4 linked regions of the Cohaesibacter gelatinilyticus genome follow. The protein of the gene in region 1 binds, or shares a complex with, the protein of each later gene. Links are inferred from orthologs where the notes say so. Each region holds a gene or a part of one and is shown on either strand. Other genes may lie near its edges.

What was found.
Region 2: the proteins of accD (region 1) and CRO57_RS22975 are in contact, whole or in part, in a solved structure (PDB 8UXZ), measured with the Escherichia coli proteins. The link is inferred for Cohaesibacter gelatinilyticus from one-to-one orthologs.
Region 3: the proteins of accD (region 1) and accC are in contact, whole or in part, in a solved structure (PDB 8UXZ), measured with the Escherichia coli proteins. The link is inferred for Cohaesibacter gelatinilyticus from one-to-one orthologs.
Region 4: the proteins of accD (region 1) and accB are in contact, whole or in part, in a solved structure (PDB 8UXZ), measured with the Escherichia coli proteins. The link is inferred for Cohaesibacter gelatinilyticus from one-to-one orthologs.

The regions. Positions count from the first base shown.
Region 1 is NZ_OBEL01000005.1:196,333-203,733, reverse strand. The notes cover bases 1-2,966. They hold accD (acetyl-CoA carboxylase, carboxyltransferase subunit beta), read right to left. Parts: upstream 2,003-2,966; coding sequence 998-2,002; downstream 1-997. Other genes in these bases: trpA (tryptophan synthase subunit alpha), read right to left, coding at 2,189-2,966; CRO57_RS18665 (bifunctional folylpolyglutamate synthase/dihydrofolate synthase), read right to left, coding at 1-861. In the rest of the region: more of trpA, read right to left, coding at 2,967-3,019; trpB (tryptophan synthase subunit beta), read right to left, coding at 3,044-4,294; CRO57_RS18645 (phosphoribosylanthranilate isomerase), read right to left, coding at 4,356-5,006; lhpI (bifunctional Delta(1)-pyrroline-2-carboxylate/Delta(1)-piperideine-2-carboxylate reductase), read right to left, coding at 5,029-5,997; CRO57_RS18635 (LapA family protein), read right to left, coding at 6,217-6,594; CRO57_RS18630 (integration host factor subunit beta), read right to left, coding at 6,619-6,912; signal peptide peptidase SppA, read right to left, coding at 6,997-7,401.
Region 2 is NZ_OBEL01000009.1:19,819-27,115, reverse strand. The notes cover bases 3,489-6,350. They hold CRO57_RS22975 (acetyl-CoA carboxylase carboxyltransferase subunit alpha), read right to left. Parts: upstream 5,466-6,350; coding sequence 4,512-5,465; downstream 3,489-4,511. Other genes in these bases: xerD (site-specific tyrosine recombinase XerD), read right to left, coding at 5,681-6,350; CRO57_RS25275 (hypothetical protein), read right to left, coding at 5,458-5,580; CRO57_RS22980 (L,D-transpeptidase family protein), read right to left, coding at 3,489-4,244. Also shown: CRO57_RS23000 (TRAP transporter large permease), read right to left, coding at 1-592; CRO57_RS22995 (TRAP transporter small permease subunit), read right to left, coding at 589-1,116; CRO57_RS22990 (N-formylglutamate amidohydrolase), read right to left, coding at 1,163-1,954; CRO57_RS22985 (MurR/RpiR family transcriptional regulator), read left to right, coding at 2,141-3,013; more of CRO57_RS22980, read right to left, coding at 3,036-3,488; more of xerD, read right to left, coding at 6,351-6,640; CRO57_RS22965 (histidine kinase), read right to left, coding at 6,697-6,837; CRO57_RS22960 (shikimate kinase), read left to right, coding at 7,040-7,297. UniProt on the Escherichia coli protein: Component of the acetyl coenzyme A carboxylase (ACC) complex. First, biotin carboxylase catalyzes the carboxylation of biotin on its carrier protein (BCCP) and then the CO(2) group is transferred by the carboxyltransferase to acetyl-CoA to form malonyl-CoA.
Region 3 is NZ_OBEL01000001.1:1,569,282-1,576,536, forward strand. The notes cover bases 1-2,820. They hold accC (acetyl-CoA carboxylase biotin carboxylase subunit), read left to right. Parts: upstream 1-644; coding sequence 645-1,997; downstream 1,998-2,820. Other genes in these bases: aroQ (type II 3-dehydroquinate dehydratase), read left to right, coding at 1-87; accB (acetyl-CoA carboxylase biotin carboxyl carrier protein), read left to right, coding at 136-621; aat (leucyl/phenylalanyl-tRNA--protein transferase), read left to right, coding at 2,091-2,765. Outside these bases: CRO57_RS06990 (DUF2155 domain-containing protein), read right to left, coding at 2,907-3,296; CRO57_RS07000 (NADH:ubiquinone oxidoreductase subunit NDUFA12), read right to left, coding at 3,683-4,096; CRO57_RS07005 (response regulator), read right to left, coding at 4,263-5,033; CRO57_RS07010 (vitamin B12-dependent ribonucleotide reductase), read left to right, coding at 5,748-7,255. UniProt on the Escherichia coli protein: This protein is a component of the acetyl coenzyme A carboxylase complex; first, biotin carboxylase catalyzes the carboxylation of the carrier protein and then the transcarboxylase transfers the carboxyl group to form malonyl-CoA.
Region 4 is NZ_OBEL01000001.1:1,563,902-1,571,159, forward strand. What follows is about bases 4,436-7,258. They hold accB (acetyl-CoA carboxylase biotin carboxyl carrier protein), read left to right. Parts: upstream 4,436-5,515; coding sequence 5,516-6,001; downstream 6,002-7,258. Other genes in these bases: CRO57_RS06965 (DsbA family protein), read left to right, coding at 4,436-4,720; aroQ (type II 3-dehydroquinate dehydratase), read left to right, coding at 5,018-5,467; accC (acetyl-CoA carboxylase biotin carboxylase subunit), read left to right, coding at 6,025-7,258. In the rest of the region: CRO57_RS06950 (Rne/Rng family ribonuclease), read left to right, coding at 1-893; CRO57_RS06955 (pyridoxal phosphate-dependent aminotransferase), read right to left, coding at 983-2,134; CRO57_RS06960 (M48 family metalloprotease), read left to right, coding at 2,280-3,731; more of CRO57_RS06965, read left to right, coding at 3,935-4,435. UniProt on the Escherichia coli protein: This protein is a component of the acetyl coenzyme A carboxylase complex; first, biotin carboxylase catalyzes the carboxylation of the carrier protein and then the transcarboxylase transfers the carboxyl group to form malonyl-CoA.

The sequences.
Region 1 (7,401 bases):
CACCTGCTGCAAGCCTTGTGCGATGGCCTCATCGCTCAAATCAAGCAGGCCAGATTGTGCCAATGCTCTCAGTGCCGCTATCGCCATGCCTGCATTGGAGATTTGATGCTGGCCCAGCAAGCGTGGCAAGGGCAAATCCAGCAAACCATTTTCATCCTGATAGACCAGTCGTCCATGTTCCTCATAACTCATCCAATCCTGAGCATGGACAAAAAGTGGGCCAGCTCTTTTGGTACGAGCTTCGTCCTCCAATGCATCGCGAACAACATCAGCCTGGGGCCCAACGATGATCGGGCTACCAGCTTTGAAAATTCCAGCCTTTTCTTTGGCGATGCCGGCGAGGTCTGAGCCAAGATATTCTTCGTGATCCCGCGCAATCGGAGTAATCATGGTCATGGCCGGTCGTGGGATGACATTGGTGGCATCCAGCCTTCCGCCAAGACCTACTTCCAATATCACGATGTCTGCCGGTATCTGGCTGAACAGCAGAAGAGCTGCGGCAGTGGTAATCTCGAAGAAAGTAACCTCACCATCTCCATTGGCTTTTTCACATTGCTGCAAGGCCGCCAACAGGCTTTCCTCGCTTACCAGCATGCCTGCAAGGCGAATGCGCTCACGAAAGTCCACCAAATGAGGTGATGTATAAACATGCACCTTCAGCCCCTGCGCTTCCAACATCGCTCTTAACAAGGCTGAGGTGGAGCCTTTGCCATTGGTTCCGGCGACATGAATGACGGGTGGGAGCAATAGATGTGGATTGCCCAACTTTCCCAATAATGTGAACAGACGTTCCAATCCCAGATCAATCTCATCAGGGTGAAACATACTCAGGCGCGACAGGATAGAGTTGATTTGCTGCATGGAGGACCTTGGCGAAACCTCGGGTCAAGCATAGCTTTCCCTGAGTTGAGGTATGATTTTAGCCGAAAGGATAACATAAGAAAAATGCCTCAGAAAACCAGTTCCTGAGGCATTCCAACGATCAATGTGCAATTTTTTACTGAGCAGCTTGTTCCGCTGCCTTGTCTGCATTCTCATTTGATGCGGCAGCTTCTGCCACTTGCGCATCGGAATCGACTGCGTTGGATACAGCGGCATTGCCTTCTTCGTCTTCACCAGAGCCAGAATTTGTCTGCTTCAGTTCAGCAGGCATTTCCTGATTTGTGAAGAAACGGCACAAACGGGCAATGGTAGATTTCATATCGTGGCGATGCACCACCATGTCCACCATGCCATGCTCTTTCAGGTATTCTGCCCGCTGGAAGCCTTCAGGCAACTTCTCACGAATGGTCTGCTCAATCACACGCTGACCAGCAAAACCAATCAACGCACCAGGTTCGGCCAACTGGATGTCACCCAACATCGCGTAGGATGCGGTGACGCCGCCAGTGGTTGGGTCGGTCAGCACGACAATATAAGGAAGACCTGCTTCACGTAGAGCTTGAACAGCAACGGTCACACGCGGCATCTGCATCAGAGACAGAATGCCTTCCTGCATGCGCGCACCACCAGATGCTGCGAACAAGATGAACGGGGTCTCATCTTCAACTGCCTTCATCATGCCAGTGATCAGCGCTTCACCTGCTGCCATCCCGAGGGAGCCGCCAAGGAAGGTAAAATCCTGCACTGCGGTGGTAACTTTCAGACCTTCGATGCTGCCTGTGGCAACCAGAACACTGTCCTTTCGGCCTGTTTTGGCACGCGCGTCTTTCACCCGATCAACATAGCGTTTCGTGTCTTTGAACTTCAATGGGTCAGAAGCAGCTTCCGGCAGATCAACCAGATCGAACTTCCCATCATCGAAGAAATAGGTCAGACGCTGGTTGCCGTTGATGCGCATGTGGAAGTCGGAATTGGGAACCACAAACTGATTTGCTTCCAGATCACGATGGAACACCATTTCTCCGGTAACAGGACATTTGATCCAGAGATTTTCCGGAGTGTCACGACGAGAGAGAATGGAGCGAATTTTCGGTCTGACGACAGTGTTAATCCAGTTCACGAGCCAATTCCTGAGACTGTCCCGATTATCACTTTTCATGAAAATCGGGAATACTGATGTTCGTATGCCAAAAGGCCCGCATTCAGTTAGGTGCGAGCCTATATGACAATTTGGCTATGCTTTAGCACTCAATTGTGGTGATGGGGAGGCCAAAATTTCAATTTTGGCCTGCTTTTTCCCCTTTTGTTAGGCCTTTGACGCTTTCGCGCCCTCTGCCAACCCTTCGATGATGCTGGTAACAGAGTTAACAGTGGCATCGGTTGCCTTGCCGTCTGCATCCAGACTTTCGCGAATGGCATTGACCAGAACCGAGCCGACCACCACGCCGTCGGCATTTTTGCCAATAGCCTTGGCTTGTTCTGGTGTCTTCACACCAAAGCCAACTGCAACAGGCAGATCGGTGTGACCTTTGATGGTGCTCACCGCTTCGGCCGCGGCATCTGCGTTCAATGCACCAGAACCAGTTACACCGGTGACTGAGACATAATAAACAAAGCCAGAGGTATTCTGCAGCACCTGATCCAGACGTTTGCCTTTGGTTGTCGGCGTCGCCAGACGGATGAAGTTCAAGCCACCATCACGAGCGGGTAGGCAAAGCTCATCATCATGCTCTGGTGGCAGATCGACCACGATCAATCCATCGACACCAGCATCCTTGGCATCCTTGACGAACTTGTTGACCCCCCAACTGTAAATTGGGTTGTAATAACCCATCAAAATGATCGGCGTGTCGTTATCATCTTTTCGAAATTCGCGGACCATATTCAGTGTCTTTTGCATGGTCTGACCGCTGGACAATGCTCTCTGTGTTGCAAGCTGTATCGGCACGCCTTCCGCCATCGGATCGGAAAACGGCATACCAAGTTCGATGACATCTGCACCAGCTTTTGGCATTGCTTTCAGGATTGCCAAAGACGTTTCCAGATCTGGATCGCCTGCCGTGATGAAGGTCACCAATGCAGGACGGTTTTCAGCTTTGCAAGCAGCAAAGCGAGTATCAATGCGAGTTGTTTCCATTGCTTTATCTCTTTTGCTGATTGCTTAATTGCTGGTCAGATCAACGCCCAGATGACCGCCAACGGTAAAGACATCCTTGTCACCACGACCACACAGATTCATTACAATGATCTGGTCTTTATCCATCGTTGGCGCAATTTTGATCACATGAGCCAGGGCGTGGGATGGTTCCAGTGCCGGAATAATACCCTCGGTGCGACAGAGCAGCTGGAAGGCTTCCAGAGCTTCCTGATCGCCTGCCGAGACATATTCCACACGGCCGCTATCACGAAGATAGGAATGTTCGGGGCCAATACCTGGATAATCAAGACCCGCAGAGATGGAATGACCTTCCAGAATCTGACCATCGTCATCTTGCAGCAAATAGGTGCGGTTGCCATGAAGCACACCTGGTTTGCCAGCATTCAGCGATGCGCAATGCTCTTCGGTATCCAGGCCTTTGCCAGCTGCTTCCACTCCAATGATTTTCACATCTTCGTCTTCCAGGAATGGATGGAACAAACCGATGGCGTTGGAACCACCACCAAGACACGCCACCAGCATGTCTGGCAGACGGCCTTCCGCTTCCATCATCTGCTTTTTGACTTCCCGCCCGATGATGGATTGGAAATCACGCACCATTGCAGGATAAGGATGCGGACCTGCGGCAGTACCAATGATGTAATAGGTGTTCTCGACATTGGTTACCCAATCACGCAGGGCCTCGTTCATGGCATCTTTCAGTGTACCTGCACCCGCGGTGACGGGGTTTACCTTACCGCCCAGGAGCTTCATGCGAAACACGTTCGGAGCCTGACGTTCCACGTCAGTCGCTCCCATATAGACTTCACACGGGAAACCAAAACGTGCGCAAACCGTGGCCGTGGCCACACCATGCTGACCAGCACCGGTCTCGGCGATGATACGGGTTTTGCCCATACGTTTTGCCAGCAGTATTTGCCCAAGGCAATTGTTGATCTTGTGACTGCCGGTATGGTTCAGCTCATCGCGCTTGAAATAGATTTTTGCACCACCCAGCTCTTCGGTCAGGCGCTCGGCAAAATAGAGCGGGCTTTCACGTCCCACATAATGCTTGTGAAGATAAGCCAGCTCGTCATGGAAAGCCGGATCGTTCTTGGCTTTCTCATAAGCTTCATTCAAATCCAAAATGAGCGGCATCAGGGTTTCAGAGACGAATTGTCCGCCATAAATGCCAAAAAAACCTCGTTCGTCTGGCCCTGCGGCCAATGAATTGGGCGCAACAATAGCCCCGGTGTCAGAAGATGACTTGGTCATAACGCATTCCTTTATGCGTTGTGCGCGCGGAAAATCTGCAAATACTTCCGAGACGCTCGGATCAAGTGCTTGCAGCTTCCTTCGCAGCGCGAATGAATTGAATGATTTTTTCCCGATCCTTAACGCCGGGAGAGCTTTCAATGCCTGAGGAAACATCAACCCCTTGTGGCCTTGTAAGGCGAATGGCCTCGGCCACATTGTCCGGGTTCAAACCACCGGACAGCATAAAAGGTTTCTTGAGCTGCAAGTTCTTGATCAGACGCCAATCAAAGGAAATACCGTTGCCACCAGGCAATTCGGTCTTCATATCTTTGGGCGGTTTTGCATCAAACAGCAAGACATCGCACACGGCTTCATAATCAGGGATCGGAGCCAGATCAGCTTCATCCCGAATTGCCAGGGCTTTCATCACCGGACGTCCAAATTTTTGACGGATTTCCGCCACTCGTTCCGGTGTCTCGCTGCCATGCAATTGCCAGATGTCTGGATTGATGGCTTCATCAATGGCTTTCAGCTCTTCATCGGTAGCATTGACTGTAAGAGCGACTATGGACGCTTTCCCGCGTACCGGACCCACCAGATCCTTCGCTTCCCCATAATTCACATGCCTCGGGCTTTTTGGAAAAAAGACAAATCCGATCCAGTTGGCCCCGCTGGCAAGACCCGTTTCAATCGTATCTGGCGTGGACAGACCACAAATTTTTACATACATATCTGCCCTCCCCTTTTCCTCGTTAATGGCTCAGTTCGTAAAGATATTGCGCGGCGGCCAAATCTTCAATTGCCGTTCCTACGCTTTTAAACAGGGTGATCTCATCATCCGTTACGCGGCCTTTGACTTCACCTTTGCATAGTTCAAATAAATCACCCTTGATCTGGTCAAGAGTCAAGATGCCATCTGCCAAAGGTTGGACAAGATCGCCCCCTTCTTTGGTTGCGCCGGCTTTTGTATCACAAAAAACATTGGCCCTACGGATCGCTTCATCATCGCTTTCGCGCATATCCGGTCGATAAGCCCCGACCAGATCCAGATGCGCACCCGGTTTCAACCATTCCCCCATGATCAATGGATCGCTTGCCATGGTAGCGCAGGAAATGACATCAGCTTTTGTGGCAGCTTCCGCCAGATCCTCCACTACATCGATATCCAGATCGATATTCCCCATGGATATGACAAGTTGCTCTGCCTTGGCTGGATTACGTCCCCAAACGCGTATCCGTTTAAGTGGGCGTACCGCCAAATGTGCTCGAACCAGATGCTCAGACAGAGCGCCGGTTCCCACCATCAGCAGTTCCTCTGCATTTTCATGAGCTAGATAACTTGCCGCCAAAGCCGAAGCACAAGCGGTTCGCCAGACAGTAATGGCCGGGCCATCCATAATTGCACGAATTTCGCCAGTGGCGCCATCAAGTAACAGATAGGTGCCAAGAATGGAGGGTTTTTGGGCTCTTTGCGCATTATCGGGATAGACGGAAACCATCTTGATACCGACATATCCATTGTTTGAATGCCCTTTTGCCATGGCATCATGCCAAGCTGGCATCAGCAACAATGTGGCGTCAGATTGATCGGGCATCTCAATCGTATGATGGTGTCGAACAGGTGTCGTGATCTCGCCCTGAAATGCTGAGCGAAGCGCTTCCACCAAAGCCGGATATTGCATCAAGCCATTCACGTCATCTGCAGATAGCACATGCATCATCTCTCTCCCGGATCAATTGCTCAGGGCGCACCCAAACATCAGCCCCTGTCTGCATATTCGTGAATTCCGTTGGAAAGAAGCGGGGCTGCCTTCAAAAACACTCTGGCATAACAGGGAAGCCCATCTCACCACACATCGTGGCGAGATGGAGACAACAAAATATATCGAAAAATAATCATGCCTGACACAGGCAAAGGCAACAAAGTCAGTCGCGAATTTTTACGCTGCTGTTTTGGTATCTGGTGCTGGCAAGGAAGGACCAGCAGCTTTGACCTGCTCATTGAGCTTTTCAACCCGCTGATGCTGACGGTCCGCCTCGTTACGCCATTTTCTGGCTTCATAGCGATTGGAACGTGCGGCCTTACGATGACGCCCCTGTTTCAACCATGCCATCACACCGCCGATAAGAATTCCAGACATCAATGCTCCGAACACAATCCAGAACAGCGGCACATCGACAGCAAATGCCGGATTTTCAGGTGAAAACGGGTCCAGGACCAATGGAACCACATGACGGTTGGCCACGGCAAGCGATACGAAGGCGATGCCAAATGGAATCAAAACCAGAAACAGAAACAGGCGCTTGAGAGCTTTCATGATATTCGGATACTCGCTTGGCTTCTATTCCAGATCTTCGCCGTCATTCAAACGCTCACGCATTTCCTTGCCGGTTTTGAAGAAAGGTACAAATTTTTCGGCAACAGACACACGTTCGCCTGTTCGCGGATTTCGACCGATTCGAGCAGGACGGTTTTTGACCGAAAAAGCTCCGAAGCCACGCAACTCAACACGGTCACCCCGTGCAAGCGCGTCGGAAATCTCATCAAGGATGGCATTCACAATATGCTCGACATCCCGTTGATATAAATGTGGATTTTGCTCTGCAATATGCTGAACAAGCTCGGACTTGATCATTGTCCGTGTTCCTTCTATTGACGTCTTCCCCTACCCATCAGGAATTTGACGGGTCGTTCACAATGACGCTGGCATAATGGCTTCTTATTGTTTACTTTTTTGAGCCTGCCAAACTGAAACCAGTCCGTCAAGTTTATGGATTGGTTTTTGTGCGCCAAACAGCTCAATTATTGGCTGTGGTAACCATTTTGACAAGAAAGCGCTCGCGAGACCAAATGGGAGATCATCCCGCAAAGGTGCCGGTTTCCATTCGATCAACTTCAGATCTGTCGATAGCTTGTGTTTTGTCACCATCCAGTTTTTGGCATCTTCCGGACCACCAAGCTCGTCCACCAGTTTCAGACTTACCGCCTGGCCTCCCGTTACAACGCGACCATCAGCGAGCTCGAGTGCCTTGGTGCGGTCAAAAGGGCGATGCTTTGCAACGAGATCCACAAACCATTGATAAGAGTCGTCGAGCATCTTGGCGATCATATCGCCTGCTTCCGG
Region 2 (7,297 bases), on another replicon or contig:
AGCGGATCACGATATAGGCGATGAACATGGCCGCCAGAATGAGACCAGGAAACACGCCGCCGAGCCATAGCTTGCCAACTGGCTGGCGGGCGATCATGCCATAGAGAACCAGAACGACGGATGGTGGCACCAGAATGCCAAGGGAAGAGCCTGCCTGAATGACGCCGGTAACCATGATCTTGTCATAACCGCGGCGTAACAGCTCTGGCAGCGCGATGGTTGCGCCAATCGCCATACCAGCAACGGACAGACCATTCATGGCCGAGATGATGACCATCAGACCGATGGTGCCGACTGCAAGGCCGCCGGGAAGCGGACCCATCCAGACATGGAACATCTTGTAAAGATCTTCCGCAATGCCGGATTCGGACAGCATATAGCCCATGAAAATGAACAATGGCAGGGTGAGGAGCGGATACCATTTCATCAGCTTCATGGATGCGGAAAAGGCCATTTCCGATCCACCGGTTCCCCAAAGCAGCAAAGCTGCACCTGCTGCGACAAAGCCGATGGCGCCAAAGACACGTTGTCCTGTCAGCAACATGACCATCATGGTGCTGAACATCAAAAGGGCAATCATTTCATAGCTCATCCGATGTCCTCCCCGGTCAGAATATCCACGCCGCGCAGACGACCAAGATCATGAAAGAAGGCTGCAATGGCCTGTAGCAACATCAGGAAGATACCGATGCACATGATGATTTTGATGGGAGCCATTTGAGGAGCCCAGGCGGAATAGCTCTGCTCGCCATATTTGAGAGCATATTCGGTGGACGAAATGCCGCCATAGAGCAACATGAACAGATAGAAGATAAGCAGTAGAACAGTGAAGCAGTCCATTAGCATTCGGGTCTTTGGTGACCAGCTGCCATAGAACAGATCCATACGAACATGGGCATCGAGCTGCATGGAATAGCCACCACCCAAAAGATAGTAGGCCACCATGACGAACTGGGCCATTTCCAACGTCCAGATGGAAGGTGTGAAAAAAGTCTTGGAGATGGAGGAATAGAGCAGAATTCCCATCATCACAAAAATCAGATACATAGCGATGGTACCGACATGACGGTTCATCACATTCACATATCTGACAAAGGCTGTTATCGCATTTGGCACGATCTGCTCCCCATTGGCAGGTGGCGATTGCGGGATTGCATGTTGGTTATGCCCCCGTTGTCCGGGATCCGTCTTGCGCGGATATCTGGGCGATGGCTGCAGTGAACAGCCGGGATAATTTTTCAGCCATAGCCCTTTGCTGATCTTCTGTTTCAATCAGATCATTGCGGATTTCGATCATCACATTGTGAAGGCCGAAGGGAAGGGCATGGGTTTGAAGGGTATGGGTCACGCCATCCGTTGGACTGTATGGTTCGTTGGCACGGATGATCAAATCGTTTTCGTCCGTGCTTGATCGCAGAATAGCATTGGCAAGGCGGGTGTCCTGATCGAAAAGAATGCCCAATTCCACCTCACGTTTCTTGCCGTGATAGATGGGCGTGAAGGAATGGATTGTGATGATGAAGGGTGGACGACTCGCTTCTCTGCGCGCCTTGATGAAGTCTGCGAGTGCTGTCTCAAACGGACGATAGATGGCATTGGTACGCGCATCTCTATCATCTTGTGAGAGATTATGATTGCCGGGAATATCGAAGACTTCACTACGCGCTGGCATGGCATCGTGAGCACTTGGTGGACGATTGCAATCATAAACGAGGCGTGAGTAATTCTGATGGATGAAGCTGGCATCCAGCAATTTGCTTAAGTGTAGTGACACACCCAATGCACCCGGATCCCAGGCAACATGGCTCCTGGTTGCTTCCTCATTCAATCCCAGGCTGCCGAGTGATTTCGGGAAATGATTTGAGGCATGTTCGCAAATCAATAGGATGTCGCCAGCTGCTTGCGCATGGATCAATGTCACCGGGGAGGGCTCTCCGGTCTGCAAGACGGTCATTTTGTTCTGATTTGAAGCAGAATGTGGCACGGATGATCCCTGATCCTGTTGGATTTTTGTAAAGAATTGTTCAGGATGGATCTGTTTGTCAATAGAGTTTCTGAAAAAATCTTTTCAGATTGCGATTTGCTGCAAAAATCTGTAACAATTAGCTGAATGGAATCAACTCGGAAAGCGAGGAGCCTTTTGTCTGATCGCTCAAAAACCATCGCGGAATTGCTGCGTAATAATTTTGATGACCTGACCCGCGCTGAGCGTCAGTTGGCAAATTGCTTGCTGGAAAATTACCCGGTTTCGGGTCTTGGCAGTATTACGACGCTGGCTGAGAATGCCAAGGTCTCAACACCCACTGTCGCTCGGATGGTTCAGAAGCTGGGCTTCAAGGGATATCCCGAATTTCAGGCCTGCTTGCATAGCGAACTGGAAGCCAAGATCTCGGACCCGATTGCCAAGCATGATCGCTGGAGCGAGGCGGCACCGGATACGCATATACTCAATCGTTTCGCTGATTCTGTAATGCAGAATATGCGCCAGACCCTTGCTCAGATCGACGTCGATGATTTTGATAATGCGGCCAACCTTCTGGCAGATACAAAACGTTCTGTTCACATAGTGGGCGGACGCATATCGCGAGCATTGGCAGATTACTTTTTTACCCATATGCAAGTGATCCGACAGGACGTGACATTGATTGCGTCCAACTCGAATGCCTGGCCGCATTATGTTTTGAATATGAAAGAAGGCGACGTATTGGTCATTTTCGATATTCGTCGCTATGAGCGTGATATCCGAAAACTTGCGCAGATGGCGCGGGATCGCGGTGTTCAGGTGATTCTGTTCACCGATCAATGGAGTTCGCCGGTTTCCGAGGTGGCAGATTATTGTTTTAATTGCAGAATTGAAGTGCCGTCGGCATGGGATAGCTCGGTGGTCATAATGTTCGTAATCGAGACCATGATTGCAGCAGTGCAAACCGAAAACTGGGGAGATACCAAGGATCGGATGCAGGTGCTTGAAGCCTTGTTTGATGAAACAAGACTTTTCCGCAAATTTGTCTGATCAGTCGGATTGTAACCGGTGGCTAGCTTTTGGGCTTCGGTGTTGCAGGAAGTGTCACGGCTTCTGCTGCAGGCGTGGCCACAGGTGCGGGTGGTGTCTTCTTGAACGGATTGGAAATTCCTGAAGAGATGGATTCGAAGAAACCGCTGACGCCACCTGGCTGAGCTGGTGTCTGAGCAGATGCTGGAACAGCCTGGCCAGAAACAGGAGCTTGTGAGGCCACTGTAGGGGCAGTTGATCCAGGTGTTGTTGGATTTCCCTGTATCAGGCCCGCAATGAAGCCATCGGGATTTTTGCCCTCAGAAATGCGCTTGCGCCGAGTCAGAATATCGCGTTGAGCATCCGCAATCGTTTCCAGATCATCCGCTTGTTTTTCAGCTGCTTTTTCTTCTAGTGCCCTGATGGCTTTCTGGAACTGGATTTCCTCAGCCGAACGCTTTGACTGCAGGGCAGCCATCAAACTTGGTTCGATGGTATAATCCGGGCAGGGTCCCTGGGCGTTGAAACTTCCGCCGCCTTGTGGGTTGAAGACATAGGTACGGTTGCAGACTTCCACATTGGGTGGTTTCTTGGTCACCTGAAAATGGTCATAGCCATTTTTCAAATTGACCCAGAATGGGAAATGTTCGCTCTTGCGATGTTTGGCCATGTTTTCTGGTGTCATGCGAAACGGGAAGGCATGGACCTTGAAAGAGCGTTGCCCTCCTTCAAAGGCTTCACGACCCAAAGCGTAAATTTCTGCAATTGGCTCATCTTCCATGGCATAGCAGCCACGGGATGAGCAGGAACCATGCACCATCAAATGTTTGCCGGTACGGCCATAAGAGCGATCAAACTTGTTCGGATAGCCAAGATTGAAAGAGAGATAATAACTGGAATTCGGATTCATCTGGCCAGGAGTGATGGCATAGAAGCCTTCCGGCGCCTGACGGTCACCTTCCTTCTTCTTTGGACCCACCTCACCAGAATAAGCGCAAATGGGATAGGTCTTCAGCAGGGCATAGGTGCCATCTTTTTTCTGTTTCCAAGCTTCCAGAACCGCTTCTTTTTTGAAAATACGGATATAGAGCGGCGCATTTTTGGTGGAACCAATATCCTTGATCTCGGATTTGATCTTGCTGCTCAGTGGCTGAAGATGCTTGTTGTCGCCCCATTGTTCGGCGTTACAAGCTGCAAGGGTCAACAGCAATGCTGTTGTTGCTAAACTTTGCCATTTGCGGTTTTTAAGCATTCACTCGCCTGCTTACTGATCTACATGCCCGGTTTGATGCCGAGTTTATTCTTAACGAAGCGTAACGTAAACAGATTGACAGTCTGTTACCGTGCCCAACCCAACGCACAGTGATAGTGGGCAGTAAGGGCAAAATTAGGGCAGCCATTAAGCCTTGATTTTACGGAAGAATTGCGATTGGAAAGCAAAAAAGGCGATGCACTGCATCGCCTTTGTATGTAGTCATGATCCATCAGAAAGATGATCATTTAGTCAATCTTTTGCTTTTTACAAAGTACGGCCAATGGCCAGGAAACGATCACGCCGCGCCTTGCGGATTTCCTGAGCGGACATGCCTTCATATTCGGCTAGTGCGCTGGAAATCAAGCTGCCAGCTTGTGCGATGACGCTTTCCGGGTTGCGATGGGCCCCACCAACAGGCTCACCAACGATATCATCGATGACTTTGAATTCTTTCAGATCCTGTGCGGTTATCTTCATGGATGTGGCAGCGTCCTGAGCACGGGTTGAATCGCGCCACAGAATGGAGGCTGCACCTTCCGGAGAGATCACGCTATAGATGGCATGCTCAAGCATGAAGACCTTGTTGGCTGCAGCGATTGCAATTGCACCACCAGAACCACCTTCTCCAATGATCAAGGATACATTGGGGGTATTCATCGCAAGGCAAGCATCAGTCGAGCGTGCAATAGCTTCTGCCTGCCCGCGCTCTTCCGCGCCAATGCCGGGATATGCACCTGCTGTATCAACGAATGTAATGAGCGGCAAATTGAAGCGTTCGGCCAATTCCATGATGCGAACAGCTTTGCGATAGCCTTCCGGGCGAGCCATGCCAAAATTATGACGCAGACGGCTTTCGGTATCATGGCCTTTTTCGTGGCCCATGATGGCTACGGGTTTGCCTTCGAAGCGGCCAAAGCCAGCCTGAATGGCTTCGTCATCGGCGAATTTGCGATCACCAGCCAAGGGGGTGAATTCTTCGATCAGCTGATTGACATATTCGCGGAAATGCGGACGATCCGGATGACGTGCGATCTGGGTTTTGTGCCAAGGGGTGAGATTGGCATAAATATCGACCATGGCGCTTTGCGCTTTTGCCTGCAGGCGAGAGATTTCATCGCCTACATCAACCGCTTCCCCATTTTCTTGCATGGAGAGCAATTCCTGTACCTTGCCTTCGAGATCGGCAACGGGTTTTTCAAATTCCAGATAGCTATGCATAGTCGGTTTGTCCGATGTCTCTCTTTTTTAGCCCCCCTTGCAGGGCTTTTCGGTAGCGCGTCTCGTGATGAACGGGGCGCTTGCCAAGATTGGCGCGACCCTGAACCTTTGTCATCGCTGTGTCAAGCAATCCTGTCGTATTTGCCCGTTAGAGTTAAAGCGTCAGTCAGGATCAAGGGGCTCATTGTCCTTATTTGTGTAGAAATTGTGGCACTTCAAGATTTTTGTGCTTTTGAAGCCAGTGGATGATGCTGTTCCACCAGCTCGCGCAGCTTCTCATCCATGACATGGGTATAAATCTGAGTGGTGGAAATATCGGCATGGCCGAGCAGTTTTTGCAGCATGCGTAAATTGGCACCATTTTGCAGCAAATGGCTGGCAAAGGCATGGCGCAATACATGAGGTGAGACGGATTTTGCGTCCAGCCCGACATCATCAGCGAGACTTTTCAGCTCACGACCAAAGGCCTGACGGGTGTAATGACCGCTCTTGCCAAAGGATGGAAAGAGCCACTTCTTGTCCTCTGTGGTGCCCTTGGCTTTCAGTTGGGATGCGAGCATTGCCTGATAGTGGATCATGGCATCCTTTGCCCGATCAGAGAGCGGTACCAATCGTTCCTTGCTGCCTTTACCGATAACGGAGAGAAATTGCGCATCTTGATGAGCGGCAGCGGCAGGAAGTGAAACAAGTTCGGAGACCCGCAAACCAGTGGCATAAAGGACTTCCAGCAAAACATAGTGACGCAGTGCGCGAATTTGGCGTTTGGGCGTCGGGCCTTCCAGACTGGCATTGAAGCGTGCAGCCTCAATCAGTCGATCCACTTCTTCAATGGTCAGAATCTTGGGCAAGGGCCGGTGACGTTTGGGAGCCTGCAAGGATGTGGAGGGGTCATCTTCACGCATCCCTTCGCGATAGAGAAAGCGGAAGAGTTGACGAAGGGAAGAGAGTTTTCTGGCTGCACTGGAAGCGGCAATGCCTTGAACACTCAAATCTGCGAGAAAATCGCGTAGATGATCCGAATTTGCCTGTTCAAAATTGCTTTTCCGACGGGACAGGAAATCAGATAGATCTTCCAGATCTCGTCGATAGGCATCCAGTGTATTCAACGCCGCCCCGCGTTCGGCACTGAGCATATCGAGATAGAGTTTGATGAGCCTGAGATCAGAATTGGCCAAGAGACGTCTCTTTGGGAAGCCCGTTTATGGGGTTGATGACGGATCGTTGGATGTTATCATCGCAGATCTTTGGCAGGAATGCGGATGGTCATTTCCTTCGGTTGCGGTTCGACAAAATTGGCAAGGGCAAACATGCCCGCATATCCAGCACCGGCAAGGAACAAAAGGATGAGAAGAAATTTCACAATAGATGGCATTGCATCCCTCTTGTGGACCGAAATCAATTGAGGTTAATAGCTTTTACATAGCATCCTTTGATTTAAAAATGCCATTTTTTTCCTCTTCCTTCTTCTCGATTGGCTGAATGGAGGCAATCTGTTCGATTGCTTGCTTGACAGGTGGGCTGCAAACCAGCCAATGAGAGGGCGAGATTGTTTTTGAAGGTAAGGACAGAACAGCGTGGTGTCTAAAAAGCTGTCAGGTTCGGAGCAGGAAGCTGCTTTGGTGAAAGCCCTTAATGGTCGCCCCATCATTCTGATTGGTTTGATGGGAGCTGGCAAAACCACGATTGGCAGGCGCTTGGCCAAGAGATTGTCCATCCCTTTCCGTGATGCAGATCACGAGATTGAAGCGGCTGCCAATTTGAGCGTGGCTGAAATCTTCTCCCAGCATGGAGAAGCACATTTTCGCGATGGTGAGAAGAAAGTCATTGCTCGC
Region 3 (7,255 bases), on another replicon or contig:
TTGGGTGTGATCTGCGGTCTGGGCGCACGGGGATATTTGCTTGCACTGGACGCTCTTGTCTCTCATCTGGAACAAAAACACGATTAAACCGGGCTGCAAGAACTAAGCTGCACCGACACTGACGGAAACCTGAAAATGACAAAAGAAAAAAACAAGCTTGATCCGGATTTCATTCGCCAACTGGCTGAATTGGTTCAGTCCACAGATCTGACCGAGATCGAGGTTGAACAGGACGATTTACGTATTCGCGTCGCCCGCGAAATCATAGTACAGCAAGCCGCGATTGCGGCACCTGTCGCCGCAGCTCCTGCCCCTGTGGCAGCTCCGGCTACAGCTGCACCTGCTCCAATCGCCGAAACTGCCGCTGCCGGTGGCGGTCAGGATCTATCCAATGCAGTTCGTTCCCCAATGGTTGGTACCGCTTATATGTCTCCGGAACCAGGTGCCGCAGCCTTTATCGCTGTCGGAGATCAGGTTCGTGAAGGTCAGACCCTGATGATTGTGGAAGCCATGAAAACCATGAACCACATCCCGGCAACTAAGTCCGGCAAAGTCACTGCCATTCTGGTAGAAGATGCTCAACCGGTAGAGTTTGACGAACCACTTATCATCATCGAATAATCACCACGCTTTAGGGGAAACGCATGTTTTCAAAGGTTTTGATTGCCAACCGTGGTGAAATTGCCCTGCGCGTATTGCGCGCCTGTAAAGAACTGGGCATTCAGACGGTTGCTGTCCATTCCACAGCAGATGCCGAGGCCATGCATGTAAAGCTGGCCGACGAAAGCGTTTGTATTGGTCCGCCAATGGCACGTGACAGCTATCTTAACATTCCGCAAATCCTGGCTGCTTGTGAAATCACTGGAGCCGATGCGGTCCATCCTGGCTATGGCTTCCTGTCAGAGAATGCTCGCTTCGCCGAAATTCTGGAAGCTCACAACATCCAGTTCATCGGCCCAAGCGCTGAGCATATTCGCGTGATGGGCGACAAGATCGCCGCCAAGCAGACAGCCGAACGCTTGGGGATTCCTGTCGTACCAGGTTCTGCTGGAGGTGTTGACACCCCGGAAGAAGCAAAGCGTATTTCTTCCGATATGGGCTATCCTGTACTTATCAAGGCCGCATCTGGCGGCGGCGGTAAAGGAATGCAGGTTGTTCGCTCGGAAGACGAGATTGAACTTGCATTTTCAACAGCCCGTTCCGAAGCAGCAGCCAACTTTGGCGACGATACGGTCTATATTGAGAAATATCTCGGCAAACCACGCCATATCGAAGTACAGGTAATGGGCGATGGCAAAGGTCATGCCATCCATCTGGGTGAGCGTGACTGCTCCTTGCAACGCCGTCACCAAAAGGTCTGGGAAGAAGCACGTTCCCCGGCTCTGAATGATGAGCAACAGGCCAAAATTGGCGAGATCTGTGCCAATGCCATGAAAGGTCTCGGCTATTCCGGTGCTGGTACCATCGAATTTCTCTATGAGAATGGTGAATTTTATTTCATCGAGATGAATACCCGCTTGCAGGTAGAGCATCCTGTCACCGAAATGATCACACGCATTGATCTGGTTAATGAGCAGTTGAAAGTTGCCTGTGGTGCCGGACTTGATATCAAGCAGGAAGATGTCCGCTTCCATGGCCACGCCATCGAATGTCGCATCAATGCTGAGAATGCTCAGACTTTCCGCCCATCACCCGGCAAGATTTCCCATTATCACCCTCCGGGTGGCCTGGGTGTGCGTGTGGATTCCGGTGTTTATCAGGGATATTCCATTCCACCATATTACGACTCTCTGATTGGCAAATTGATCGTGACTGGTCGTAACCGTGTGGAATGCATGATGCGCCTGCGTCGCGCACTGGATGAGTTCGTGATTGACGGGATCGAGACCACCATTCCGCTTTTCCGCAATCTGGTGGATAATGCTGATATCGCCAATGGCGCATATGACATCCACTGGTTGGAAAACTATCTCGAAAAAACTGTGATTGAAATGTAAATCACTTGCTTTTATCGACCCAAAACTCAACAGGCTGCAAAACTATTTTTTGCAGCCTGTTTTCTTTTTGAACAGAAAAGCTAGTCTGTTTCCATGAATGACCCTGATTTTGCGATTACTCCGCAGCTGCTTTTGCGCGCCTATGCTGCAGGCATCTTTCCGATGGCTGAAAGCGCCGACGACAAGACGCTGATGTGGATCGAGCCAGACATGCGCGGCATCATACCGCTGGATGATTTTCATCTATCCAGACGCATGAAACGCACCATGCGAACCACCACATTCACGATTACCGCTGATAAGAATTTCGGATTGGTGATGGATACATGCGCACAATCAGTAGCAGATCGACCCTCGACCTGGATCAACAACCAGATCCATGACCTATATCGCCAGCTCCACGAGATGGGTTATTGTCATTCGGTCGAGGTATGGGATGGTGAGCAACTCGTGGGGGGGCTCTATGGTGTGAGTTTGGGCACTGCATTTTTTGGAGAAAGCATGGTGTCCCGGGCACGTGATGCCTCCAAGATTGCATTGGTTCATTTGATCGAGCGTCTGAAAGCGGGGGGATATACCCTGTTGGATACCCAGTTCATCACCGACCATTTACGCCAATTCGGTGCCATCGAGATTGCAAAAGATGACTATCACGGCTTGCTTGATCATGCGCTTCAAGCTCATGCCGACTTTTTTGCACTGGACAAAGAAGACAAAGAAGACAAAGAAGACAAAGAATTGTCCCGAAAACCAGACACCAGAAACTAGACCATATTGCAGTGAGTTGGCCTCACCTTGCATGGTCTAATTCTTTGTGGATGAGCATTTTTGCGTTGGACTGTAAATCCAATCCTGTGATCCGCGCACTAAAAAAGAGGTCAATCGCCCCTTTGCGTGAAATGACCGAGCCTAGCTATTTGGAGCCGGTACGTTGGTATTCTGCTTGCAATCAACCAGCCAGACATCATACACACCATGCTCAACCGCATTAAGGCCCGGGCTGGAAGCAAACATCCAGCCCGTAAAAATTCTGCGAACCTTGCGCTCCAGTGTGATTTCGTCCACTTCAACAAAACCGGTGGTCTGCTGAGGCTCCGTAGGTGGTCGGGTATAACAAACCCGGGGCGTTACCTGCAACGCACCGAACTGTACAGTCTCATCTACATAGACATCGAACTGAATGATACGGCCAGTAATCTTGTCCAACCCGGAGAAAACCGCAACGCCGTTGGCAATTTTATCAGCCTTCGCTGACTGCATAGCCAGAGCCAGCACTACCCATAGCAGCATCACGCCCATGACAAGCGTTCGTGACATTTTCTTCAATCGAGCAGGCTGAGCGCGCATCATATCATTTTGTTCCAGATCTCGTTCCCCAAAACGCCAAAGTCACCAGCGTGGGGCCATACTTTTCCTATCCCCGAACATGGCCCAAAAGCAACCGCTTTTTGGGAAGCCTGATCGACATTCCTGAGCAGAACGGAAAAGTCCCCAAATATCAAATCCATCGCTGTTATAAGCAGCAATGGGGCAGCACTGTGTCAAAAAACCACTGCACTTCTTCAGAGGTGGAACAGCGATTGATTCCTTTTCCAGCAAATCCGGGATTCACAAAACAAAACCCGCATTCAGAGATCGAACTGAAAATGCGGGTTTTAAATACACATCATTTGGCTGCAAAAGAACTAAGGACTCCAAGCCTCATAGTCACCACTGACTTGCGGCCGGTTCTCCGGGGTCAGGATGGAGCCGCCCGGATGATAGGCTTTTGCCGTGCCAGTCATGTTCGGCTGATGCTCTTTTTCCCATTCACGCGGAATATATTCGTCCTGAGTCGGTGGGATATCGGTACGATGATGCATCCAGCCATGCCAACCAGAAGGAATTGCACTTGCATCAGCTTCCTGAGCATAGATAACCCAGCGACGCTCGCCTTTTCGACTGGCAGAATAAGCAGCATTGTTGCTGACATCCTGTTTGTAATATTTATTGCCAAACTGGTCTTTGCCAACATAGGTGCCATGACGCCAAGTATGGAACATGGTGCCAATGGTCGTGTTGCCCCACCAGGTCAGAATCAAAAGGAGATATTTCTTCATGGTCGTACCGGTCCGGTTGAGATTTGATGGCACTAGACCCGAAAACGCCCATATTGTCCAGTCCACCAAGTGCAAAAAGACCCAAATGAAAAGCTTTTCCGCCTATTTGGTGGAATAATGGCCAGAACAGGCAAATCAGCAAAAAGACATTCTCCATAACAGGAGGTCAACCGGTACGCCGTCGAGAAACCCGACCATATCGGCCAACGGAACCAGAACGCGCAGGGCGCTCCTGATTGGTCTTTGGAGTCTTTTCCATCTCTTCGCTCTGCTGTTCTGCCTGGCGGTGGAGCTTGGAGATGATCTGCTGGCTACGAGAGCCATAATAGCTGGGCATCATATGATCAGGAATGACCTCATGATTGAGAATATTATCAACCTGTTTTTGATGTTCTTTGGCCTGAGGCAGAACTTGCTCGTGAAATTCACGCGCTTTTTCCAATGAGGCCAGTTTCGATCGTTTCTCACGCAGGGTTTCACGCATACCCGAGATGATATAACGATCCCCAGCCAGATCCATCAAACGATCATCATTCAATAGAGAAATCAGCCGCTGTTGCAGTACCGCAGCAGATAGCGGTTTTGCCAGCACATGATGTGCCCCTGCCTGAAACAATTGCGCAACTCTCTTCTGCGTTGCATGAGCAGTCACGACAATCACGGGCACAAAGCATAAAGGCACCATGGTTTTCTGACGTACCAGATGCAATAGCTGTGTTCCACTCATGGGGTTCATGACCAGATCGGTCAAAATAACGTTGGGCGGCTCATGAAGCATGGCTTGCAATGCCAGATCTCCACGATCAAAGGTCCGAACGCGCGCTACTTTCAAACTGGAAATCATGGAACGGATCATCGTCAGAACGGTTCGGGAGTCATCCACGATCACGATATCCAGCGAATCAAGGTTCAGACCATATGCAGAATGATGTTCCATAGTCGCGCCACCTCGTCTCACCCTCAAAAGAGACAACTCTTTGTCAGGTTTATCCTTTTTTAATTCGGAGACAAAAGCTAGCACAGAGACTTTAAGCGCCCTTCAAAAATGGCTGTCAGTTTTGACTAAAATTTTAACAAGAATTTTCTCGATTGGCTCGAATCGTTTCACACAGGCGAAAAGGCCGATTACTCGCGATTCTCCCCCCTTTCCCCAGCCGAGTGAAAATACACTAGATATTGATTGACAGAAAACAGACCCTCTAGATGTTGACGCCCGGCATGCTGATCGCCATAATTGGACCATAATCAAACAGCGGTGCGCTTCAGGCGGTTTCAGCGGTTTGAGTTTTCAGTATTTTGTATGCGTTTCCAAGCGTGGCTCATCAGATCCACGGCATGAGTTTGCCGTGAAATCACCTCCGTGCCGCGACGGATTCTTGCGTGCGATTTCCTCTGAAATCCAACCGAGGATAACAACATATAGTGCATGACATTTGATTATATGCTATATATAGATTCATCTGACATTCAGATGAAACTGTAGAATTTTCGGGTCGAATGTCGAAAAACGCCCAATCAAGCGTTGTGAGACACCATAGTTCGGCATCTGTCAGCACCCCGCTAGGCCACCCGCTGACAATACCGAACCGACATAACTATGCGGTGATCCTTATTGGACCGCCTGCCACGAAGGACAAATTGAGGGAAGAAAATGCGTGTAGAGCGGCGCTATACTACCAAGGGCAAATCTGCCTATGAGTCCATCGAATTTCGCAAAGCCACCAGCGAAATTCGCAATCCAGATGGATCTATCGTTTTCCAGCTGGAAAATATTGATGTCCCGGTAACCTGGTCTCAGGTTGCGTCCGATATTCTGGCACAGAAATATTTCCGCAAAGCAGGTGTTCCTGCCGCTCTGAAAAAAGTCGAAGAAAATTCTGTTCCTTCCTGGCTTTGGCGTTCTGTTCCTGATGAAGAAGCTCTCGCTGAGCTACCAGAAGATGAGCGCTTTGGACCGGAAATGTCTTGTCAGCAGGTGTTTGACCGTCTGGCTGGCACATGGACCTATTGGGGTTGGAAAGGCGGTTACTTCGATACCGACGAAGACGCCCGTGCTTTCTTTGACGAACTGCGCTATATGCTCTGCACCCAGCGCGTAGCACCCAACTCCCCTCAATGGTTCAATACCGGCCTGCACTGGGCCTATGGCATTGATGGCCCAAGTCAGGGGCACCATTATGTAGATTTCGAGACAGGTCGCCTGACCCGTTCTGCATCCGCTTATGAGCATCCGCAACCACATGCCTGCTTCATCCAATCTATCGGCGATGATCTGGTGAATGATGGCGGCATCATGGATCTTTGGGTTCGTGAAGCACGCCTCTTCAAATACGGTTCAGGTACAGGCACCAACTTCTCGTCCCTGCGCTCAGCAGGCGAACCCCTCTCCGGTGGCGGTAAATCCTCCGGTCTGATGTCCTTCCTCAAGATCGGTGACCGTGCAGCAGGTGCAATCAAATCCGGCGGCACCACTCGTCGCGCAGCAAAAATGGTCGTGGTAGACATCGACCATCCCGATATCGAGGAATACATTTCCTGGAAGGTGAAGGAAGAAGAGAAGGTTGCGGCAATTGTTACCGGCTCCAAGATCGTCTCCAAGCACCTTAAAACGATCCTCAAAGCTTGTGTCAATTGCGAAGGCTCCAACGACGAATGCTTTGATCCAGCCAAGAACCCGGCTTTGAAACGCGAGATCCGCGCAGCCAAGAAAGCACAGGTTCCTGAAAACTATATCCGCCGCGTTATTCAATTTGCAAAGCAAGGATACAAGGACCTCGAGTTCGAGACCTACAACACCGATTGGGATAGTGGTGCCTACCTGACTGTATCCGGCCAGAACTCCAATAATTCCGTTCGTGTGACCGATGACTTCCTGAATGCCGTCGAACAGGACAAGGACTGGAACCTTGTAGGCCGTATCAAAGGTGACATTCGCAAAACCGTCAAAGCAAAGGAACTTTGGGAATCCATCGGTTATGCTGCATGGGCTTCTGCTGATCCCGGCCTGCAATATCACACCACCATCAATGACTGGCATACCTGCATCAATGATGGTGAGATCATCGCGTCCAACCCATGTTCGGAATATATGTTCCTGGACAATACCGCATGTAACCTCGCATCGTTAAACCTGCTGCAGTTCCGTCATGAAGATGGCAG
Region 4 (7,258 bases), on another replicon or contig:
AAGGCAAGCATCTGGAAATCGAGCGCGGTGAGCCGCTTGAAAAGCCGGTTGCACCAACCCAGACCGTTTCCATGCTGACAACCGATAGCCTTGACAGCGATGAGAGCGAAGAAGACGAACGTGGCGACCAGGAACAGGAAAGCAGTTCCAAGCGTCGCCGTCGCCGTCGCCGCCGTAAGAAACCATCCTCTGCTGCCGAGGCACAGAACGAGACAACGTCAGAAGAAGATTCAACAGATTCTGATGAAGGCGAATCTGAAGCCAACGAAGATGAAGCATCAGAAGACGGCAAGGAAGATCGCCCAAGAAAGAGCCGCCGCCGTGGTCGTCGTGGCGGCCGTCGCAATCGTCGCAATCGCAATGGTGAAGAAGGCGAAGGATCTGAAAACGATACTGAAACACAGAGTGCTTCTGAAGACGAGGAAGATGCTCCTGCTGAAGCAGAAGGCTCCAGCGCTGACAGTGATGCATCTGAAACAGAAGCAGCACCAGTTGAAGCTGCTGAGGCTTCTTCCGGAGATACTGCAAGTGCTGATGAAAGCGTGACAGAAGCCAGCTCTGATGAAACACCAGCTGAGGAAGCATCAGAAGAGAAAGCTGAGGCAGCACCTGCTGAGACAGCACCTGCAGCAGAAGTATCTGAGAGCGTATCTGAAGCTGAGTCAGAGGCTGTTGAAGCTCCTGCAGAAGCAGCAGTGGAAGCTGAAGCAGCGCCAGTTGAAGAAGGCGAGGAAACGTCTGAAGCAGCAGCTGCCCCAGAAGAAGCTGAAGCTGCTGAAGAACAAGCAGCTGAAAGCAGCGAAGCACCAAGCGAGCCTCAGGTAGAAGAAAAGAAAGAGGAAGAGCCTCGTCCCAAGCGTAGTGGCTGGTGGCAGAAAAGCGGCTTTCTATAAGATCCGCTCCTTCTTCCGGAAATAAGAAAAGCCGCATCGAGATTTCGATGCGGCTTTTCTTTGTTCGAATAGGTGAGCGAACTAGAGCATTAGGCCAGCCATCCTCCCAGTCGACGCACGGCTTCTTCCATTGCACAATATGTGCCAGCAAAAGACAGACGCACATAACGATGGCCACGATCAACGTCAAAATCCGCGCCCGGCGTGATCGCAACCTTGGCCTCCTCAAGTGAACGCTTGGCAAAATCCATGGAATCATTGGTCAGATTGCCGATATCGCAATAGACATAGAATGCTCCATCCATAGGCATGAAGTTGCCCAGGCCGATCTTTGGAAGCTCCGCCATCAACAAATCTCTGTTTCTTGCATATCCGGCCTTGATGATATCCAACTCATCCGTTGCATCAAACGCCGCGATTGCTGCCACCTGAGACAACATTGGCGCAGAGATATAGAGGCTTTGCCCCAAGCATTCGACAGAACGCAGAGCAGCATCAGGCAGCACCATCCAGCCAATACGCCAACCAGTCATGCAGTAATATTTGGAGAAGGAATTGATGATCACCACATTGGGAGAATAGTGAAGAGCACATTCTGCTTTCATATCATATTCCAACCCATGATAGATTTCATCGGAGATGAACCATATTCCCAACTCCTCACAAGTCTCTATCACTGCCTTCAAGGCATCCGCTTCCATGATCGTACCAGACGGGTTGGCAGGGCTGGCAATCAACACCCCTTTTATCGGGTTGCGTGCATGCTCCGCACGAATGGCTTCAGGCGTCAGACACCAGCGATCCTCTTCCTTGGTCTCCACTTCCACCACTCCCAGACCCAGCGCACCAAGAATGTTACGATAGGCCGGATAGCCTGGCGTTGGCAGAATGACCCTGTCACCAACCTCGAACAAAGCCAGAAAAGCCAAGTTGAATCCAGCACTTGAACCCGTTGTGACAGCAATGCGGTCCGGGTTTACTTCCAGTCCATGATGGGAAGAATAATAAGCCGCAATTCTCTCCCTCAAGGATCGGATCCCAAGAGCATCCGTATAACCAATTCGTCCGTCCTGTAATGCTCTGGCCGCAGCATCCCGAACAATTTGCGGCGCAGGCGCTCCAGGCTGACCAACCTCCATATGCACGACATCCTGCCCGGCAGCTTCCAGTCGGTTGGCAGCAGACATGACATCCATGGCAAGAAAAGGCTGAATTGCCCCTCTATTTGACGTGGTCAGCATTGGCATTTTCCTTTGTGCATATTCTATCCCTATGCCATATTTTCACCTTGCTGAATTGGCATGACTACCAAAGCGATACATGCTCTAACTGGCAAGGACAACGGCACCAGAAATCACTGGTGCCAAAGGCAGGAGATCTAACCCGATGGTTGACATAACAGACATCCGCCAAGTTGGTAAAGGCTGCAACAAAAGGATTTCTGAATTCGCACAAGCCCTTGCACGAAGCTCCTTTACCCAAAAGGGACTATCATTGAGTTTGGCAGCAACCATCGCACTGACCACTATCGGTTTTGTACAACCTGCTGATGCTCAAGGGCGTAAAATTCGACTGGTGCGTGATGCTGAAACCGAAGAATTGATCCGCGATTATGCAAAACCGATTTTCAAAGCTGCGGGCCTGAAACCACGCAATGTTCGTATTCACTTGATCAACGATTCCCGTTTTAACGCCTTTGTTGTCGATTCCAAACGCATGTTCATCAACACCGGCACGTTGGTTACCGCACAGACCCCCAATGAAGTGATTGGTGTCATCGCACATGAGACCGGTCATATTGCAGGTGGCCATCTGGTCCGGCTACGTCAGGCCCTGCGCGAAGCTCAAACCATTGCTGCGATTACCATGCTGCTTGGCGTTGGCGCAGCCGTAGCAGGCGCAGCAACCCGACGAGACGGTGCAGCACAAGCAGGCACGGCAATTGCTTCTTCGGCCCCTGTACTTGCGCAGCGCACATTCCTGTCCTATGCCCGAACAGAAGAGATAGCCGCAGACCGTGCTGCTTACCGGTATCTGGAGCGTACAGGCCAATCCACCAAAGGCATGTTGACAACCTTCTCGCGCTTCGCCAATCAAACCATGTTTTCAGGGGCACATATCGACCCATATTTGCAATCGCATCCTCTCCCCCGTGATCGCATCAGCCAGCTGGAGCGTTTGGCCAAGAAAAGCCGAAACTACAACAAGAAAGATAGCAAGAGCCTCTCATACCGACACGCTATGGTAAAAGCAAAGCTCGCGGCCTTCACCCAGAACGCCAAGCGCGTGATGAGAAAATACAAAGGCAATGATCTTCCCTCTCAATATGCAAGAGCGATCACCACTTATCGCCTGGGCAATCATCGCAAGGCTTTGAAGCTCGTGGATGCTTTACTGCGGTCCCAACCCAACAATGCTTATTTCTGGGAACTTAAAGGTCAAATCCTGCTGGAAACCGGGGCGGGAGCAAAGGCAATTACGCCGTTAAATAAGGCGGTTGCTCTCAAACCCAACGTGTCACTCTTCCGAGTAATGCTGGGACAAGCCATCATATCCAGTGGAAACAGGGCAAATTACAAACAGGCAATCACTCATTTGCGCCGTGGACTGCAAAAAGATCCGGATATTGCCGTAGCCTATCGCTTTCTGGCCCAGGCTTATGATGCTATCGGCAATCGAGCAGAAGCGGAACTGGCGACGGCCAATGGTTATTTTGCCTCCGGCCAGATCGGCGCGGCAAAATCCCTGGCCACACGAGCCAAGAAGAAGCTGAAACGAGGCAGCCCCTCCTGGCTTCAGGCTGAAGACATTCTTCTGTACAAAAAACCAAAAATCTGACCTCAAGATACTCATCTAAGGGCAAAACAGAACCATATCCCTCCCAATAGCGACTTATGCGACAGACCGTCACAATTTGGTGATTGCACGGCTTTGAACAGGAAATGACCAAATCTTTTCGCTATTGTGACCCACAAATCATGTGATCTAAATCCAGCCGGTTTTCATCTTTCAGGCCGGAACCATACTTCAAGGATGCTGCCATGCGTTTCAAAACTATGTTTACTTCCGGCTTGCTTGCCTTTGGCCTGCTCGCTAGCCCAATCACTCAGCCTGCAGCCAGTGCGACCGAATTCAGCACTGACCAGAAGGCTGAAATTGAAAAGATCATGGTGGATTATCTGCTGGAAAATCCAGATGTGATTCGCAAGGTCTTTGGCTTGCTGAGAGAACAAGATGCCAAGCGCGAACAGGCGGCAGCAACGGAGCGCGCAGAAAAAGCCAAGCTCGTACTCGCCAGCAAGAAGACCGAGATCTTCAACAGTGATCTGGATCCGGTGGTCGGTAATGCCAACGGCGATGTGACCATGGTCGAGTTCCTCGATTATAATTGTGGTTATTGCAAACGCGCTTTCTCCAACATGCTGACACTCATGGAGAAAGACCAAAATCTCCGTATCGTGATCAAGGAATGGCCAGTTCTGGGACCGCAATCAGTCGAAGCAAGTCTGGTTGCCGTAGCGGTACAAAAAACCGACCCAAGCAAATATTGGGACTTCCACAAAGGCATGATGACCTTGCGCGGTCAGGCCAACAAGGAAACCGCCCTGCGCGTTGCCGAAAAGATCGGTCTGGATCGAGCAAAACTGGAAACCATGATGGACGACAAAGAAACCCTCAAACCAATCGAGGCTTCTTATGCCTTGGCTGACGAGTTGGGTCTGACCGGCACTCCTGCCTATGTAGTGGGAGAAGAGCTGATCCCTGGTTTTGTACCAGTCACGACATTGGAAACCATGATAGAAGTAGCCCGAAAAAAATCATCATAACGGTGCCTGCCGAGTTCCAAATGTGGAATTCTTCGTAATTGCTACTCCATGAAGCAAAACAAAGTATTTTTTGAGCTGAAAGGCGTTGACCAACGCTTTTCAGCTCTTTTCACTCTTAGACGAAACGCCTATAACATTTCAGGCTCTTTTTCATCTGCCTGTCGTCTTTGAGTATGGTGAAACGCTTGACGCTAATCACTCCAAGGATTGATTTGGCTGCGAGAAGGTGGAAAACAGTCCGGCCAGTGCCCATATGACATGGAAGCCAACAGGCACACGGAGCAGATGGAACCATCAATGACCAAAGAAATTTTCGTTCTCAATGGCCCCAATCTGAACAGACTTGGCACCCGTGAACCGGAGATTTATGGCTCTACCACGCTGGCTGATATCGAGAGCATGTGCATGACCAAAGCGTCCGAGCTTGGCGCCACTCTCACCTTTCGTCAAAGCAACCATGAAGGTAATCTGGTTGACTGGATTCAGGAGGCAGCTGACAAACAGGCAGGCCTCGTCATCAATCCAGCCGCCTACACCCACACCTCGGTTGCTTTGCAAGATGCAATCAAAGCAGGTGGCGTCCCCACCATTGAAGTACATCTTTCCAATATTCACGCAAGAGAATCCTTTCGACACAAATCCTATGTCTCACCTGTTGCATTGGGTGTGATCTGCGGTCTGGGCGCACGGGGATATTTGCTTGCACTGGACGCTCTTGTCTCTCATCTGGAACAAAAACACGATTAAACCGGGCTGCAAGAACTAAGCTGCACCGACACTGACGGAAACCTGAAAATGACAAAAGAAAAAAACAAGCTTGATCCGGATTTCATTCGCCAACTGGCTGAATTGGTTCAGTCCACAGATCTGACCGAGATCGAGGTTGAACAGGACGATTTACGTATTCGCGTCGCCCGCGAAATCATAGTACAGCAAGCCGCGATTGCGGCACCTGTCGCCGCAGCTCCTGCCCCTGTGGCAGCTCCGGCTACAGCTGCACCTGCTCCAATCGCCGAAACTGCCGCTGCCGGTGGCGGTCAGGATCTATCCAATGCAGTTCGTTCCCCAATGGTTGGTACCGCTTATATGTCTCCGGAACCAGGTGCCGCAGCCTTTATCGCTGTCGGAGATCAGGTTCGTGAAGGTCAGACCCTGATGATTGTGGAAGCCATGAAAACCATGAACCACATCCCGGCAACTAAGTCCGGCAAAGTCACTGCCATTCTGGTAGAAGATGCTCAACCGGTAGAGTTTGACGAACCACTTATCATCATCGAATAATCACCACGCTTTAGGGGAAACGCATGTTTTCAAAGGTTTTGATTGCCAACCGTGGTGAAATTGCCCTGCGCGTATTGCGCGCCTGTAAAGAACTGGGCATTCAGACGGTTGCTGTCCATTCCACAGCAGATGCCGAGGCCATGCATGTAAAGCTGGCCGACGAAAGCGTTTGTATTGGTCCGCCAATGGCACGTGACAGCTATCTTAACATTCCGCAAATCCTGGCTGCTTGTGAAATCACTGGAGCCGATGCGGTCCATCCTGGCTATGGCTTCCTGTCAGAGAATGCTCGCTTCGCCGAAATTCTGGAAGCTCACAACATCCAGTTCATCGGCCCAAGCGCTGAGCATATTCGCGTGATGGGCGACAAGATCGCCGCCAAGCAGACAGCCGAACGCTTGGGGATTCCTGTCGTACCAGGTTCTGCTGGAGGTGTTGACACCCCGGAAGAAGCAAAGCGTATTTCTTCCGATATGGGCTATCCTGTACTTATCAAGGCCGCATCTGGCGGCGGCGGTAAAGGAATGCAGGTTGTTCGCTCGGAAGACGAGATTGAACTTGCATTTTCAACAGCCCGTTCCGAAGCAGCAGCCAACTTTGGCGACGATACGGTCTATATTGAGAAATATCTCGGCAAACCACGCCATATCGAAGTACAGGTAATGGGCGATGGCAAAGGTCATGCCATCCATCTGGGTGAGCGTGACTGCTCCTTGCAACGCCGTCACCAAAAGGTCTGGGAAGAAGCACGTTCCCCGGCTCTGAATGATGAGCAACAGGCCAAAATTGGCGAGATCTGTGCCAATGCCATGAAAGGTCTCGGCTATTCCGGTGCTGGTACCATCGAATTTCTCTATGAGAATGGTGAATTTTATTTCATCGAGATGAATACCCGCTTGCAGGTAGAGCATCCTGTCACCGAAATGATCACACGCATTGATCTGGTTAATGAGCAGTTGAAAGTTGCCTGTGGTGCCGGACTTGATATCAAGCAGGAAGATGTCCGCTTCCATGGCCACGCCATCGAATGTCGCATCAATGCTGAGAATGCTCAGACTTTCCGCCCATCACCCGGCAAGATTTCCCATTATCACCCTCCGGGTGGCCTGGGTGTGCGTGTGGATTCCGGTGTTTATCAGGGATATTCCATTCCACCATATTACGACTCTCTGATTGGCAAATTGATCGTGACTGGTCGTAACCGTGTGGAATGCATGATGCGCCTGCGTCGCGCACTGGATGAGTTCGTGATTGACG